One region of the Pseudomonas sp. GW823-FHT06B06 genome, then DNA from elsewhere that is predicted to be linked to it. Evidence: predicted binding sites of a transcription regulator. Region 1 holds the regulator's gene; the other holds the start of a gene.
What was found. The regulator FliA, encoded in region 1, starts transcription of late flagellar genes. The targets are predictions, from matches to a motif close to CTAAAGTTTNNNNNNNNNNNGCCGNTAA.
Positions count from the first base shown of each region.

Region 2: flgM (flagellar biosynthesis anti-sigma factor FlgM) is a predicted target of FliA. The motif match lies at 1,821-1,848, and genes of this name have one in related genera.

Region 1 covers NZ_JBXAHO010000016.1:48,277-55,169, reverse strand. The annotation lists gene flhA (flagellar biosynthesis protein FlhA) at 1-1,535, shown strand, start outside; gene flhF (flagellar biosynthesis GTPase FlhF) at 1,547-2,878, shown strand; gene fleN (flagellar synthesis regulator FleN) at 2,995-3,825, shown strand; gene fliA (RNA polymerase sigma factor FliA) at 3,822-4,562, shown strand; gene AC1Q8Q_RS16415 (chemotaxis response regulator CheY) at 4,729-5,100, shown strand; gene AC1Q8Q_RS16410 (protein phosphatase CheZ) at 5,120-5,908, shown strand; gene AC1Q8Q_RS16405 (chemotaxis protein CheA) at 5,954-6,893, shown strand, end outside.
Region 2 covers NZ_JBXAHO010000027.1:69,133-76,025, reverse strand. The annotation lists gene AC1Q8Q_RS22555 (MFS transporter) at 1-40, shown strand, start outside; gene AC1Q8Q_RS22550 (flagellar brake protein) at 104-850, opposite strand; gene AC1Q8Q_RS22545 (flagella synthesis protein FlgN) at 942-1,409, opposite strand; gene flgM (flagellar biosynthesis anti-sigma factor FlgM) at 1,458-1,784, opposite strand; gene flgA (flagellar basal body P-ring formation chaperone FlgA) at 1,952-2,713, opposite strand; gene AC1Q8Q_RS22530 (chemotaxis protein CheV) at 2,795-3,727, shown strand; gene cheR (protein-glutamate O-methyltransferase CheR) at 3,774-4,601, shown strand; gene flgB (flagellar basal body rod protein FlgB) at 4,939-5,346, shown strand; gene flgC (flagellar basal body rod protein FlgC) at 5,350-5,793, shown strand; gene flgD (flagellar hook assembly protein FlgD) at 5,809-6,531, shown strand; gene flgE (flagellar hook protein FlgE) at 6,564-6,893, shown strand, end outside.

The DNA of each region.
Region 1 (6,893 bases):
ACGGTGCCAGCAAGTTCGTGCGCGGTGACGCCATCGCCGGCCTGTTGATTCTGTTCATCAACCTGATCGGCGGCATGGCGGTCGGTATCTTCCAGCACAACATGACCTTCGCCGATGCCGGCAAGGTTTACGCCCTGTTGACCATCGGTGACGGTTTGGTGGCGCAATTGCCATCACTGTTGTTATCTACAGCGGCGGCGATCATGGTGACCCGTGCTTCGGGCTCCGAAGATATGGGCAAGCAGATCAATCGGCAGATGTTCGCCTCGCCCAAGGCGTTGGCGGTGTCGGCGGGCTTGATGGCGGTGATGGGGCTGGTGCCGGGTATGCCGCACTTTTCCTTCCTGTCCATGGCCGCGCTGGCTGCAGGTGGTGCGTACCTGTTCTGGAAAAAGCAGAACAGCGCCAAGGTGCAGGCCCTGCAAGAGGTCAAGCGTCAGCAGGAACTGTTGCCATCGCCGGCCCGCGCCCAGGAAACCAAGGAGCTGGGTTGGGATGACGTGACGCCGATCGACATGATCGGCCTGGAAGTGGGCTATCGCCTGATTCCGTTGGTGGACCGCAACCAGGGCGGGCAATTGCTGGCGCGGATCAAGGGCGTGCGCAAAAAGCTGTCCCAGGACCTGGGCTTCCTTATGCCTACGGTTCACATCCGCGATAACCTCGACCTGGCTCCGAGTGCCTATCGCCTTACCCTGATGGGGGTGATCCTGGCCGAGGCGGAGATTTACCCGGACCGCGAACTGGCGATCAACCCGGGGCAGGTCTACGGCACGCTCAATGGCATTACCGCCAAAGATCCGGCTTTTGGCCTGGAGGCGGTGTGGATCGAAATCAGCCAGCGCGCCCAGGCGCAATCGCTTGGCTACACCGTAGTCGATGCCAGTACAGTGGTGGCCACCCACTTGAACCAGATCCTGTACAAGCACTCCAGCGAGCTGATCGGCCACGAAGAAGTCCAGCAACTCATGCAATTGCTGGCGAAAAACTCGCCGAAGCTGGCCGAAGAGCTGGTGCCGGGCGTGCTGTCACTGTCGCAATTGCTCAAGGTCTTGCAAGCGCTATTGGCCGAGCAGGTACCGGTACGCGGCATTCGTAGCATTGCCGAAGCCATCGCGAACAATGCCAGCAAGAGTCAAGATACCGCCGCGCTGGTCGCCGCGGTGCGTGTCGGCGTATCCCGCGCAATCGTGCAAAGCATTGTAGGCACTGACTCCGAGCTGCCAGTGATCACGCTGGAACCCAGGTTGGAACAAATATTGCTCAATAGTCTGCAGAAGGCAGGACAAGGCTCTGAAGAGGGTGTTCTGCTGGAGCCAAGCATGGCTGAGAAGCTGCAGCGCTCGTTGATCGATGCGGCGCAGCGGCAGGAGATGCAAGGTCAACCGGTGATTCTGCTGGTGGCCGGTCCGGTTCGCGCGATGCTCTCGCGATTTGGCCGGCTCGCAGTCCCGGGTTTGCATGTGTTGGCTTATCAGGAAATTCCTGACAACAAGCAAGTGACCATCGTTGCGACAGTAGGGCCCAACGGCTGAGGTAGTGATTCATGCAAGTTAAGCGTTTCTTCGCCGCCGATATGCGTCAGGCCATGAAGCTGGTTCGCGATGAGCTGGGCGCCGATGCCGCGATCATTGGCAACCGCCGCATCGCCGGTGGCGTCGAGATTACGGCTGCCCTGGATTACCAACTGTCGGCGCTGGCCCCGCGCGTTCCGAACATGGAGCTCGAGGACGAACTGCGCAAGACCCAGTCGCGCATCGTCAACGCCCAGGCCGAATTGAGCCTGCGAGGCGAGGGCGAAGGCGATAGCGACAAGAGCACTAATCGCCAGTTGTTTGCCGGCCTGCCGCTGACGGCTGCCGAGCCGCTGATCGAACCGACCCTGGCCGAGCCGCGCCGTCCCGCGCCGACACCGGCCCCGGCGGCGACTATCGATACGCGGGTCTTCGACTCGATGCGTTCGGAACTCAACAGCCTGCGCGAACTGATGGAAGTACAACTCGGTTCCCTCGCCTGGAACCAGCTGCAGGGTAGCCGCCCGGACCAGGCGAACCTGTGGCGTCGCCTGCAGCGCATCGGCTTGTCCGGCCCGTTGTCGCGGGACCTGCTGGCGCTGGTCAGCGAAATTGAAGAACCCCGTCAGGCCTGGCGCATGTTGCTGGCGCACCTGGCGCGGATGATTGTCACGCCGGAAATGGAACCGCTGGAAGAGGGCGGCGTGATTGCCATGGTCGGCCCGGCCGGCATGGGCAAGACCACCACACTGGCCAAGCTGGCGGCCCGTTACGTGCTCAAGTACGGCGCGCAGAACATTGCCCTGGTGAGCATGGACAGCTTTCGCATCGGTGCCCAGGAGCAGCTCAAGACCCTCGGGCGGATTCTCAATGTGCCGGTGACCCACGTCGATCCGAACCAGTCATTGGTCCAGGCGCTGGACCCTTTGTTGCGCAAGCGCGTGGTGCTGATCGATACCGCCGGCCTGCAAGCCAGCGATCCGGCCCTGCGCATGCAGCTCGAAAGCCTGGCCGGTCGAGGCATCAAGTCAAAAAATTACCTGGTCCTGGCAACCACCAGCCAGAAACAGGTTCTAACCGCTGCTTATCACAGTTACAAGCGTTGCGGGCTCGCTGGCTGCATCCTGACTAAACTGGATGAAACGGCAAGTCTGGGCGAAGTGTTGAGTCTGGCGATCAGCCATGAATTGCCGGTGGCCTACCTGACCGATGGCCCGCGGATTCCAGATGATCTGCATCTGCCGCGTCGTCATCAACTGGTCAGTCGGGCCGTCAGCGTGCAAATGCAGGAAGAACCCAGCGAAGAGGCCATGGCTGACATGTTCGCTGATATCTACCACAGTCCGACCAAGCAGGTTGGCTGAGGTAACAATGAATAGTTTTTGTACCCTACATCGATGGCCTGCCATGCATTGTTCCGGTTGTGAACGCGCAGCCAGTTATGTGGCCCCGTCTATGCAGAACAAGGTAAAGAAATAACATGGGCAGCATGCATCCTGTACAGGTGATCGCGGTGACCGGCGGCAAAGGTGGCGTCGGCAAAACTAACGTGTCAGTGAACTTGTCCCTGGCTTTGGCTGAGCTTGGCCGGCGCGTCATGTTGCTGGACGCTGACCTTGGGCTGGCGAATGTCGACGTTCTGTTGGGGCTGACACCCAAACGTACCCTGGCCGACGTGATTGAAGGCCGCTGTGAATTGCGCGACGTGCTGTTGCAGGGGCCCGGCGGCATCCGCATCGTTCCGGCGGCGTCCGGCACCCAGAGCATGGTTCACTTGAGCCCGGCGCAGCACGCTGGCCTGATCCAGGCCTTCAGCGACATTGGCGACAATCTCGACGTGCTGGTGATCGACACCGCTGCAGGTATTGGCGAGTCGGTGGTCAGCTTCGTGCGCGCGGCCCAGGAAGTGTTGCTGGTGGTCTGCGACGAGCCGACCTCGATCACTGACGCCTATGCGTTGATCAAATTGCTCAACCGCGATTACGGCATGAACCGTTTCCGGGTGCTGGCCAACATGGCGCAGAGCCCCCAGGAAGGGCGCAACCTGTTCGCCAAGTTGACCAAGGTCACCGACCGCTTCCTCGACGTCGCCTTGCAATATGTCGGTGCGGTGCCGTACGACGAAAGCGTGCGCAAGGCCGTGCAGAAGCAGCGCGCCGTCTACGAGGCCTTCCCGCGCTCCAAGTGCTCGCTGGCATTCAAGGCGATCGCGCAGAAGGTCGATACCTGGCCACTGCCCGCCAACCCGCGCGGGCACCTGGAATTCTTCGTCGAGCGCCTCGTGCAACAGACGGCAGGACCCGTGCTATGACCGCAAGCGGTTACAACCTCTACAAGGCATCGGCGCGTGACGCGCAGTACGAGCTGATCGAGCGTTACGCGCCGCTGGTTAAACGCATTGCCTATCACTTGCTTGCACGACTGCCGGCCAGTGTCCAGGTCGAAGACCTGATCCAGGCCGGGATGATCGGCCTGCTGGAAGTCTCGACCAAATACGACGCCAGCAAAGGCGCGAGTTTCGAAACCTACGCGGGCATCCGCATCCGCGGCGCCATGCTCGATGAAGTGCGCAAGGGCGACTGGGCGCCTCGTTCGGTCCACCGCAATACGCGGATGGTCAGCGACGCGATTCGCTCGATTGAAGCTAAAACCGGGCGTGACGCTAAAGATCACGAAGTTGCGGCCGAACTCCAATTGAGTCTTGACGATTACTACGGGATTTTGAACGACACCCTGGGCAGTCGGCTGTTCAGTTTCGACGACCTGTTGCAGGACGGCGAACACGAAGGGCTGCACGAGGATGGCGCCAGTGCGCATCTGGAACCGTCTCGCGATCTGGAAGATGAACGCTTCCAAGCGGCGCTGGCGGACGCGATCGCCAACTTGCCGGAGCGCGAGCGATTGGTGTTGGCGTTGTATTACGACGAAGAATTGAATCTCAAGGAAATCGGCGAAGTCCTGGGGGTCAGCGAATCCCGGGTCAGCCAGTTACACAGCCAGTGCGCGGCCCGTTTGCGGGGGCGTCTGGGAGAGTGGCGAGCGCGCTGAAGGCAGTGTGGGGGCACTGCGACGCGGCTGGTGGGGTAATGAACCGCGCCGGTCTCGATCCGTTGTATCCCAAACAGTCATCGAGTGTTTTGCCAGATTGATAGAAATGGCGTGTCCAGGTGCTGGGCGCGTTTTAGTCTGCTTGGAGGTCGAATTGGACAAGAACATGAAAATCCTCATCGTTGATGACTTCTCAACGATGCGGCGGATCATCAAGAACCTGTTGCGTGACCTTGGGTTCACCAACACGGTCGAGGCCGACGATGGCACTACCGCCATTCCGGTACTCAACAGCGGGAGCATCGACTTTCTGGTGACGGACTGGAACATGCCTGGCATGACCGGTATCGATCTGCTGCGTCATGTGCGCGCCGATGAAAAACTCAAGCACCTGCCAGTGCTGATGGTGACTGCCGAAGCCAAGCGCGAGCAGATCATCGAAGCGGCCCAGGCCGGCGTAAATGGCTATGTGGTCAAACCCTTCACGGCCCAGGCGTTGAAAGAAAAAATCGAGAAGATTTTCGAACGCATCGGTTGAACTGCGCCACGGGGGAGCTATGGAGCATAACGAGTCATCCCAGGGCGATTTTGAATCGACCCTGAAAAAACACGCCGTTGAATTGGTCGCGAGCCTTGAAAAGGGCAGGTTCGGCGATGCTGTGCAATTGATCCATGAGCTCAACCAGACCCGTGACCGTGGCTTGTATCAGGAAGTGGGCAAGCTCACCCGCGAGCTGCATAGCGCGATCGTCAATTTCCAGATTGACCCGCACATGCCGCAAGCCGAGGAAGTGTCACAGATCACCGACGCCACCGAGCGCCTGGGGTATGTGGTCAAACTGACGGAAGCCGCCGCCAACCGCACCATGGACCTGGTGGAAAACGCCACGCCATTGGTCAACGGCCTGGCTGAAGAGGCGCAGGGCTTGAGCGCCGACTGGGGACGGTTCATGCGGCGCGAAGTCGGGGCCGAAGAGTTTCGTGAACTGGCCCGGCGCGTCGATGGTTTCCTGGCGCGCAGCAGCGCAGACAATCGCGCCGTGTCCAGCAACCTCAACGACATTCTGCTCGCCCAGGATTACCAGGACCTTACCGGCCAGGTGATCAAGCGTGTGACCCAACTGGTCACCGAAGTGGAAAGCAACCTGCTCAAGCTCGTGCTGATGGCCAGTCAGGTGGACCGCTTTGCGGGCATCGAACATGACCGTGCGGCAATGCTTGCAGAAAAAGATCCACAAAAACATCTCACCAAGGGTGAAGGTCCGCAGATTCATGCCGATAAAAGAGAAGACGTTATGTCCGGTCAGGACGATGTGGACGATTTGCTATCCAGCCTGGGTTTTTAAAGTTCAGGTTTTTTGGGTTTTTAGACCTGTAGGAGCACCCCCTTAATGAGCTTCGGCGCCGATGAAGAGATCCTTCAGGATTTCCTGGTTGAGGCCGGCGAGATTCTAGAGCAACTGTCCGAGCAACTGGTCGAGCTGGAAAGCCGTCCGGATGATGCGGACTTGCTCAATGCAATTTTTCGCGGTTTTCACACTGTAAAAGGGGGCGCCGGCTTCCTCCAGCTCAACGAGCTGGTGGAGTGCTGCCACATCGCCGAGAACGTGTTCGACATCCTGCGCAAGGGCGAACGTCGCGTCGACTCGGAATTGATGGACGTGGTCCTCGAAGCGCTGGATGCGGTGAACGGCATGTTCAGCGAAGTGCGCGAGCGTAGTCCGGTCACGGCTGCAACACCTGAGCTGCTGGCGGCACTGGCGCGTCTGGCCGAGCCGCAATCGGCTGACGAAGTGGCTGCTGCGCCTGTTGCTCCAGAGGTCGAAGCGCCTGTGGTTGCCGCCGATTCAGGCGATATCACCGATAACGAATTCGAACAATTGCTGGACTCGCTGAACGCCGTGAAGGCTCAGGCCGAGGCGCCGGCAGTTGTTCCAGCACCCGCCAGCGAAGTGCCTGCCAGCGACGAAATCACCGACGCCGAGTTCGAGTCGTTGCTCGATCAACTGCACGGCAAGGGCAAGTTCGCCGTCGATGCAGTGGCCCCGGCACCCGCCGCGCCGTCAGAGCCGTCAGCGGCGAAAGAGGCGGGTGATAGTTCCGACATCACCGACGAAGAATTCGAGGCCTTGCTCGACCAGCTTCATGGCAAGGGTAACTTTGCCGTTGAGGCGCTAGAGTCGGCCATTGCCTCTGTTCCAGCACCGGCAGCGCCAACCGCAGCGGCGGCCGGCAGTGATCTGATCAGCGATCATGAATTCGAGGCACTGCTCGACGAATTGCACGGCAAAGGCAAGTTCAGCGAAGTCGGCACCGCGACAACGGCCAGCA
Region 2 (6,893 bases), on a different contig from region 1:
TTCTGGCAGGGAGCAGAGTTTTACCGAGGCCAGGCCCTGACATTCAGGCAAAAAAACGGGCAGTCACCGCAAGGGGCTGCCCGTTTTTGCTTGAAGCGTTGCCTCAGAAGTCGTCTTTGTCGAAGCGCCGCGCTTCGCGTTGCAGCTGGTAGACGAACCGCTCGACCTGACGTTGCACCAGTCCGCTCATGTTGTGGAAACGAACGCCAGCGAAAGTGGTGGAGATCTTTTCTTCAAAGTGCAGGTAGCGCAGTTCAACCGGTGCCGTCATTTTGCCGAAAGGCAGATCGGCGTTGAAACGGTCGTAAACCTGACCCAGTTGCAGGCTGCCGGTGATATCGCCTTCAAAGCGCAACTTGCAGCCAGTGGCGGAGATGTCCAGCAGCTTGCCGCTGATCGATGCCTTGAGTTTTTCACCGTCCAGATTGACGTTGACCAGTTGGGCCAATTTCAAGGCAGCGCGGAATGCATTGCGGCGCTGGTGGTAGACGACTTCATCGGGCAGGGTTCCACGGTAGCAACGGCTGCCGTTGGATTCGTCGATGGTCAGCGGGCCATTGCTTTCCCACGCGATGCGCACGCCTTCATGAAAACCTTCGACTTTGAAGGGTTCGCCGGCCAGCAGGAAACGTTCGCCATCGCGGGGAATCATTTCGTCCAGGGCAATCATGTTGCGCTCACGATCGAGGTCCACCAGATAGCTCTGGAAGCGCTGGCTGCGCTCGTGGAACGTGATGATCAGCGGGTCATGGCTGTCTAGCAGCTGGCGCAAATTGCCGGAGATCTCCAGGGGCGTTCTGAGCACCTTGGGAGGCTGCGGAGCATCTTCCGCGTTTAAGGCATTGGACACGGTTAATCAATCTCCAGACAAATGTTGACTACGGCAAGCGGCATTTTGCCATCATGTTTCGCGTCTTGATAGAGCGTGCTTATAGACAGGCTCAAGCCTGACTGAGCGGGCGCGGTTTCACTAACCGGGAGAATGATCCGCTGGCGTCATAGAGCGCGGGCTGGTCACCGCCGTTAAGGATTCTCAGCTGGGTGGCCGTGGCGGCCTGCTGTACAAGGATCGACTGTCCATTGTCGGCGTTGGCGGCGTGGCATTGAGCCAACAGGTCGGTCAGCGCATCACTTTGCACCAGCAGTTCTTGACCAATGCTCGATTGACTGGCCAGTTGCTCCAGACCGCTGCGGTTGGCTGGCAAGTTGAGGCTGGCGAGAATCTCACTGCGTCTGCGGCCATGCTGATCGAGTTCGATGACCAATGCCTGCTTGTGCGCCAGAATTTCTTCCAGCAACCGCATGTCGCGGCCGTGCAGGGCGAGGGATTCGGTTTGCAGTAATTCCAGCAAGCGTTGCGCTGGAGCAAGGTCGTCGGTGATCAGTTGCAGTAAATTAGTGTCGTGCATGGCTGGCCTTGGGGTTTAAGCGTCCAAAAGCCTGGCGCGGGCCTAGGCCTAGCGCTGGGCTTCGAAGTTGAGCAGTTTGCTGGCTACACGGTTGCTGTCGACTTTATAGCTGCCATCGGCGATAGCTGCTTTCAACTCAGCCACGCGGGATTTGTCGACGACAGGCTGATCACGCAGCGTATCGGAGATCTTTTGCAACTGTTGCGCCTCATTGCTCAGATGTACCGACTCCCCGCTTTTGACGGTACTGGCCTGTTCGGCCGCGGAGGTAGGCTCGGCAGGTTTGCCGGATTCGGCGGTTTCCCTGGCGGCGCTGGTACGTGTACTGCCCGTGACTGACGGGGAGCTGTTCAATCGGCTGAAATCGATAACCATGTTAAAAAACCTCTGGGAATTTGGACGCTTGCCATGTTTTCGGCCATTCCCTGAAAAACTTTAGGCTCATTCATCAAATGAGCTTGCGCGCGCCAGCGCTTGCCGTGCCTGGCACACAGTTTAGGGAACCGCCGAGGCCGGCGCCACATCTTCACCCACAGTAAATCCTACATGGACACTTCCACCTGGCCTGGTGCGATCACCTGTGCCTTGATGACCCGTTTGGAATTGAGATTCTTGACTCGAATCTGTTCGCTCAGGCCGCCACTGGCCAATGCCTCGCCGGGCATTCGCACGCTGAGCGTACCACTGCGGGCGGTAATCACTACCTGGTCGCCCTTGCGTATCACTTCCGCTTGTTCGATGTGCACCAGGCTGATGACCTGATCGTTGACCATTGGTCGGGTAAGTCGCTGCCCGACAGCCTGGTCCACGGCAGTCAGGTACCCCTGGTTAAGCAGGCTGATATCGCGCTCACGCAGCATGACGTCCTGCGGCTCGATAATACCGGCGCGGCGCAGTGGCCGGGTGGTCGTGACGACCTCGCGAAACAGGCGTACTTGAGCGGGCACGAAGACTGTCCAGGGGGATGTTCCCTCACAGCGAACCTTGACCGTTACGCGGCCCAAGGGCTTGGCCGGACTCTCCAGCGTGGCTGTCAATTCCTTGTCGCACATCGGCATGCGCAGACGCGGATCGAGCGGGTTTACCTGGATTTCATAGCGACCCTGGGTTTGACTGGTCGCCAGATAGTCCTCTACGGTGAATTCAAGAAAGCCCTGGGTGACGCCGATAAGCATGTCAGGCAAGGTAACCGCGTCAGCAAGGGCAGGGCTGCCAGCGTTGAACAGGCAAACAGCCGACAACACCCCCAGCCATTGGCGGCAGCGGGTGGTCAGGCGTCGGAATAATGTCGGTTCTGAGTTCATGACATGTAAAAAGCAAGCGCCGTGCCGTTTAGTGAAGAAGGCGCGTCGCAACAACACTTAGCGTTGGCGTAGGAGTCAGGCATGGCTGGTGTAATGGATTCGGTGAACCAGCGCACGCAACTGGTGGGGCAAAATCGCCTTGAGTTGCTGTTGTTCCGTCTCGACGGCCAGCAACTGTATGGGATCAACGTGTTCAAGGTGCGGGAGGTGCTGCAATGCCCCAAACTGACGCTGATGCCCAAGTCCAGTCCTGTCGTGTGTGGCGTGGCAAATATTCGGGGGGCGACCATTCCGATCCTTGATCTGGCGATGGCGACCGGTTCCGGTGGCTTGAAGGACAAGAACAACCCCTTCGTGATCATCACGGAGTACAACACCAAGACCCAGGGATTCCTGGTTCGCTCGGTGGAACGCATCGTCAACATGAACTGGGAGGAGATTCATCCACCACCCAAGGGCACCGGACGTGATCACTACCTGACGGCGGTGACCCGGGTCGACAACCAGTTGGTGGAAATCATCGACGTCGAAAAGGTACTGGCGGAAGTGGCGCCGACCCCGGAAGCGATCTCCGCTGGCGTGGTGGATGTCGAGACCCAGCACAAGGCGCTCTCCTTGCGCGTGCTGACGGTCGATGATTCGTCAGTGGCGCGCAAACAGGTCACCCGGTGCCTGCAAACGGTCGGTGTTGATGTGGTGGCGTTGAACGACGGTCGCCAAGCGCTGGATTACCTGCGCAAACTGGTCGACGAGGGCAAGAGGCCAGAGGAGGAGTTCCTGATGATGATTTCCGACATCGAGATGCCGGAAATGGACGGATACACCCTCACGGCGGAGATCCGCAACGACCCTCGCATGCAAAAGCTTCATATCATCCTGCATACTTCGTTGTCGGGTGTATTCAATCAGGCGATGGTCAGGAAGGTCGGTGCCGATGACTTCCTGGCCAAGTTCCGTCCTGATGACCTGGCATCCCGGGTAGTCGACCGGATCAAGGCAGCAGACATCAGCTAGGGGCGTTCGGCCCCCGGCAGTCAACACGATTTTAGAGGCGGCAGCATTGTCTACGGGTAATTTGGATTTCGAACAGTTCCGGGTGTTCCTGGAAAAAGCCTGTGGCATTTTGCTCGGTGAAAACAAGCAATATCTAGTCTCCAGCCGTCTCAACAAACTGATGGAGCAGCAAGGCATCAAGTCCCTGGGTGAGCTGGTCCAGCGCATTCAGACCCAGCCGCGCAGCGGGTTGCGCGAGATGGTGGTGGATGCAATGACGACCAACGAAACCCTGTGGTTTCGTGATACCTATCCGTTTGAAGTCTTGAAAAACAAGGTGCTGCCCGAAGCGATCAAGGCCAGCCCCGGTCAGCGTCTGCGGATCTGGTCGGCGGCCTGCTCGTCGGGTCAGGAACCGTATTCGCTGTCGATGTCCATCGATGAGTTCGAGCGGTTCAATGCCGGGCAGTTGAGAATGGGCGTACAGATCGTTGCCACCGACCTGTCGGGCACCATGCTGAACAACTGCAAGACCGGCGAGTACGACAGCCTGGCCATCGGTCGCGGCTTGTCTCCCGAGCGGCTGCAGCGTTATTTCGACCCCAAGGGGCCGGGGCGCTGGGCCATCAAGGCGCCGATCAAGAGCAGGGTCGAGTTTCGCTCGTTCAACCTGCTGGACAGCTACGCCGGCCTTGGCAAGTTCGACATCGTGTTCTGTCGCAATGTGCTGATCTACTTCTCCGCCGAAGTGAAGAAGGACATCCTTTTGCGCATTCACAGCACGTTGAAGCCGGGAGGTTATCTGTTCCTCGGTGCTTCCGAAGCGCTGAACGGATTGCCGGACCATTACCAGATGGTCCAATGCAGCCCGGGGATTATTTACCAGGCGAAGTGATGCAAGCGCGACAGGCATAAAAAATGGGAGCCCACAGGGCTCCTTTTTTATGCCTGTCGCGCTTGCATCACGTAGGAGCTGCCGAAGGCTGCGATCTTTTGGACTTGATCTTAAAAAACAAAATCAAAAAATCGCAGCCTGCGGCAGCTCCTACAGGGTATGTGTTGTCCACGGGAAGCGGCAGAAAAGCGGCATCCAGCGGAAACCGGTTGCCGCTTTTCTGTCGTTGCCGCATGGGTCGTTGCCCGCAAAGCCCCGGTTTATGGGGTTTTCTAAATTGGCATGACGCTTGCTTTGACCATCTCACGAAAAACAGGTCAGCCGAAGGTTTCCCGCCATGAGCATCAGCTTCGATAAAGCGCTCGGTATTCACGAAAAGGCATTGGGCTTCCGCGCTCAGCGTGCCGAAGTCCTGGCCAACAACATTGCCAACGCCGACACCCCCAACTACAAGGCTCGGGACCTGGAGTTCTCGAAAGTGCTCGAGGCGCAGAACGACAAGGCCAAGAATGGCACCTTCGCCTTGAACATGACCAACAGCCGTCACATCGAGGCCCAGGGCCTGGGCAATGGCGACGAGTCGCTGATGTACCGCACGCCGATGCAACCGTCGATCGACCAGAACACCGTGGACGCCCAGCTGGAACAGTCGAACTACGCAGAAAACTCGGTCAACTTCCAGGCCAGCTTCACCCTGCTCAACAGCAAATTCAAAGGGCTGGTGTCAGCCCTGCGCGGAGAATAAGTCATGTCTCTCTCCAGTGTTTTCAACATTGCCGGTAGCGGCATGAGTGCCCAGACCACGCGCTTGAACACCGTGGCTTCGAACATCGCCAACGCCGAGACCGTCTCGTCGAGCATCGACCAGACCTACCGTGCGCGTCACCCGGTGTTCGCCACCATGTTCCAGGGCGCTCAAGGTGCTGGCAGCGATTCTCTGTTCCAGAACCAGGACGCAGCCGGGCAAGGCGTGCAGGTACTGGGCGTGGTCGAGGACCAGAGCAACCTTGAGGCACGCTACGAGCCGAACCATCCGGCCGCCGATGCCAAGGGCTATGTCTACTACCCGAACGTCAACGTGGTGGAAGAAATGGCTGACATGATTTCCGCGAGCCGTTCGTTCCAGACCAACGCCGAAATGATGAATACCGCCAAAACCATGATGCAGAAGGTCCTGACCCTCGGTCAGTGATAAGGGGCGACTCAGATGAGTGTTACCGATACCACCAGTGGTCTGAGCCTCAACGACATCCTGGCCAACTCGTCGATCAAGACCAATACCAATTCCGACAGCCTCACATCGGCGGCCAGCAGTGCCACGGGCAAGAAGGCCCTGGGCAAGGATGCGTTCCTGCAATTACTGGTGACCCAGCTGAAAAACCAGAACCCGCTGGAGCCTCAGGGCAACGGCGAGTTCGTGGCACAACTGGCGCAGTTCAGCAGCCTGGAAGGCATCACCACGCTCAACGATACCGTGTCCGGCATCGCTGGCAACTACAACTCGTCCCAGGCATTGCAGGCTTCGGCACTGGTCGGGCGTTCCGTCATCGCACCGGGCGACAAGGCCGTGGTCGACACCACGAAGGGCATGACCGGTTCCGTCGTCATTCCACAGTCGGTGGCTGAAGTGTCGGTGAAAATCACCGACAAGGATGGCAAGACCATCCGTACCATCACCCTGGATGATCAGAAAGCCGGCACTGGCAGCTTCACCTGGGATGGTAAGGACGATGCCGGCAAGGTCGTGGATTCGGGTACTTATACCTTTGTGGCGAGCACCACCATCGATGACAAGGCCGTGGCACTGGTCACCAATCTGCCGGCAACGGTCAACAGCGTGACCATCAGCCAGACCGGCGGTGAGTTGATGCTCAACCTGGCCGGGCTCGGCAGTGTCGCCCTGTCCAAAGTGCAAACCATTGGTATATAGAGCCGACTAACGCGGCACAAAAGGAGTGGAATATGTCTTTCAACATCGGCCTTAGCGGTCTCTATGCCGCCAACAAGCAATTGGACGTCACCGGTAACAACATCGCCAACGTGGCAACCACCGGCTTCAAGTCGTCCCGCGCAGAATTCGAAGATGTGTACTCGGCGTCGAAGCTGGGTACCGGCAGCAAGGTCACCGGCAGCGGCGTGCGCCTGGCCAACGTTTCCCAACAATTTACCCAGGGCGACATCAGCGCCACCGGTAACGTGCTGGACATGGGGATCAACGGCTCAGGCTTCTTCGTACTGAACAACAGCGGCTCGTTATCCTATACCCGCGCGGGCACGTTCAAGGTCGACAAG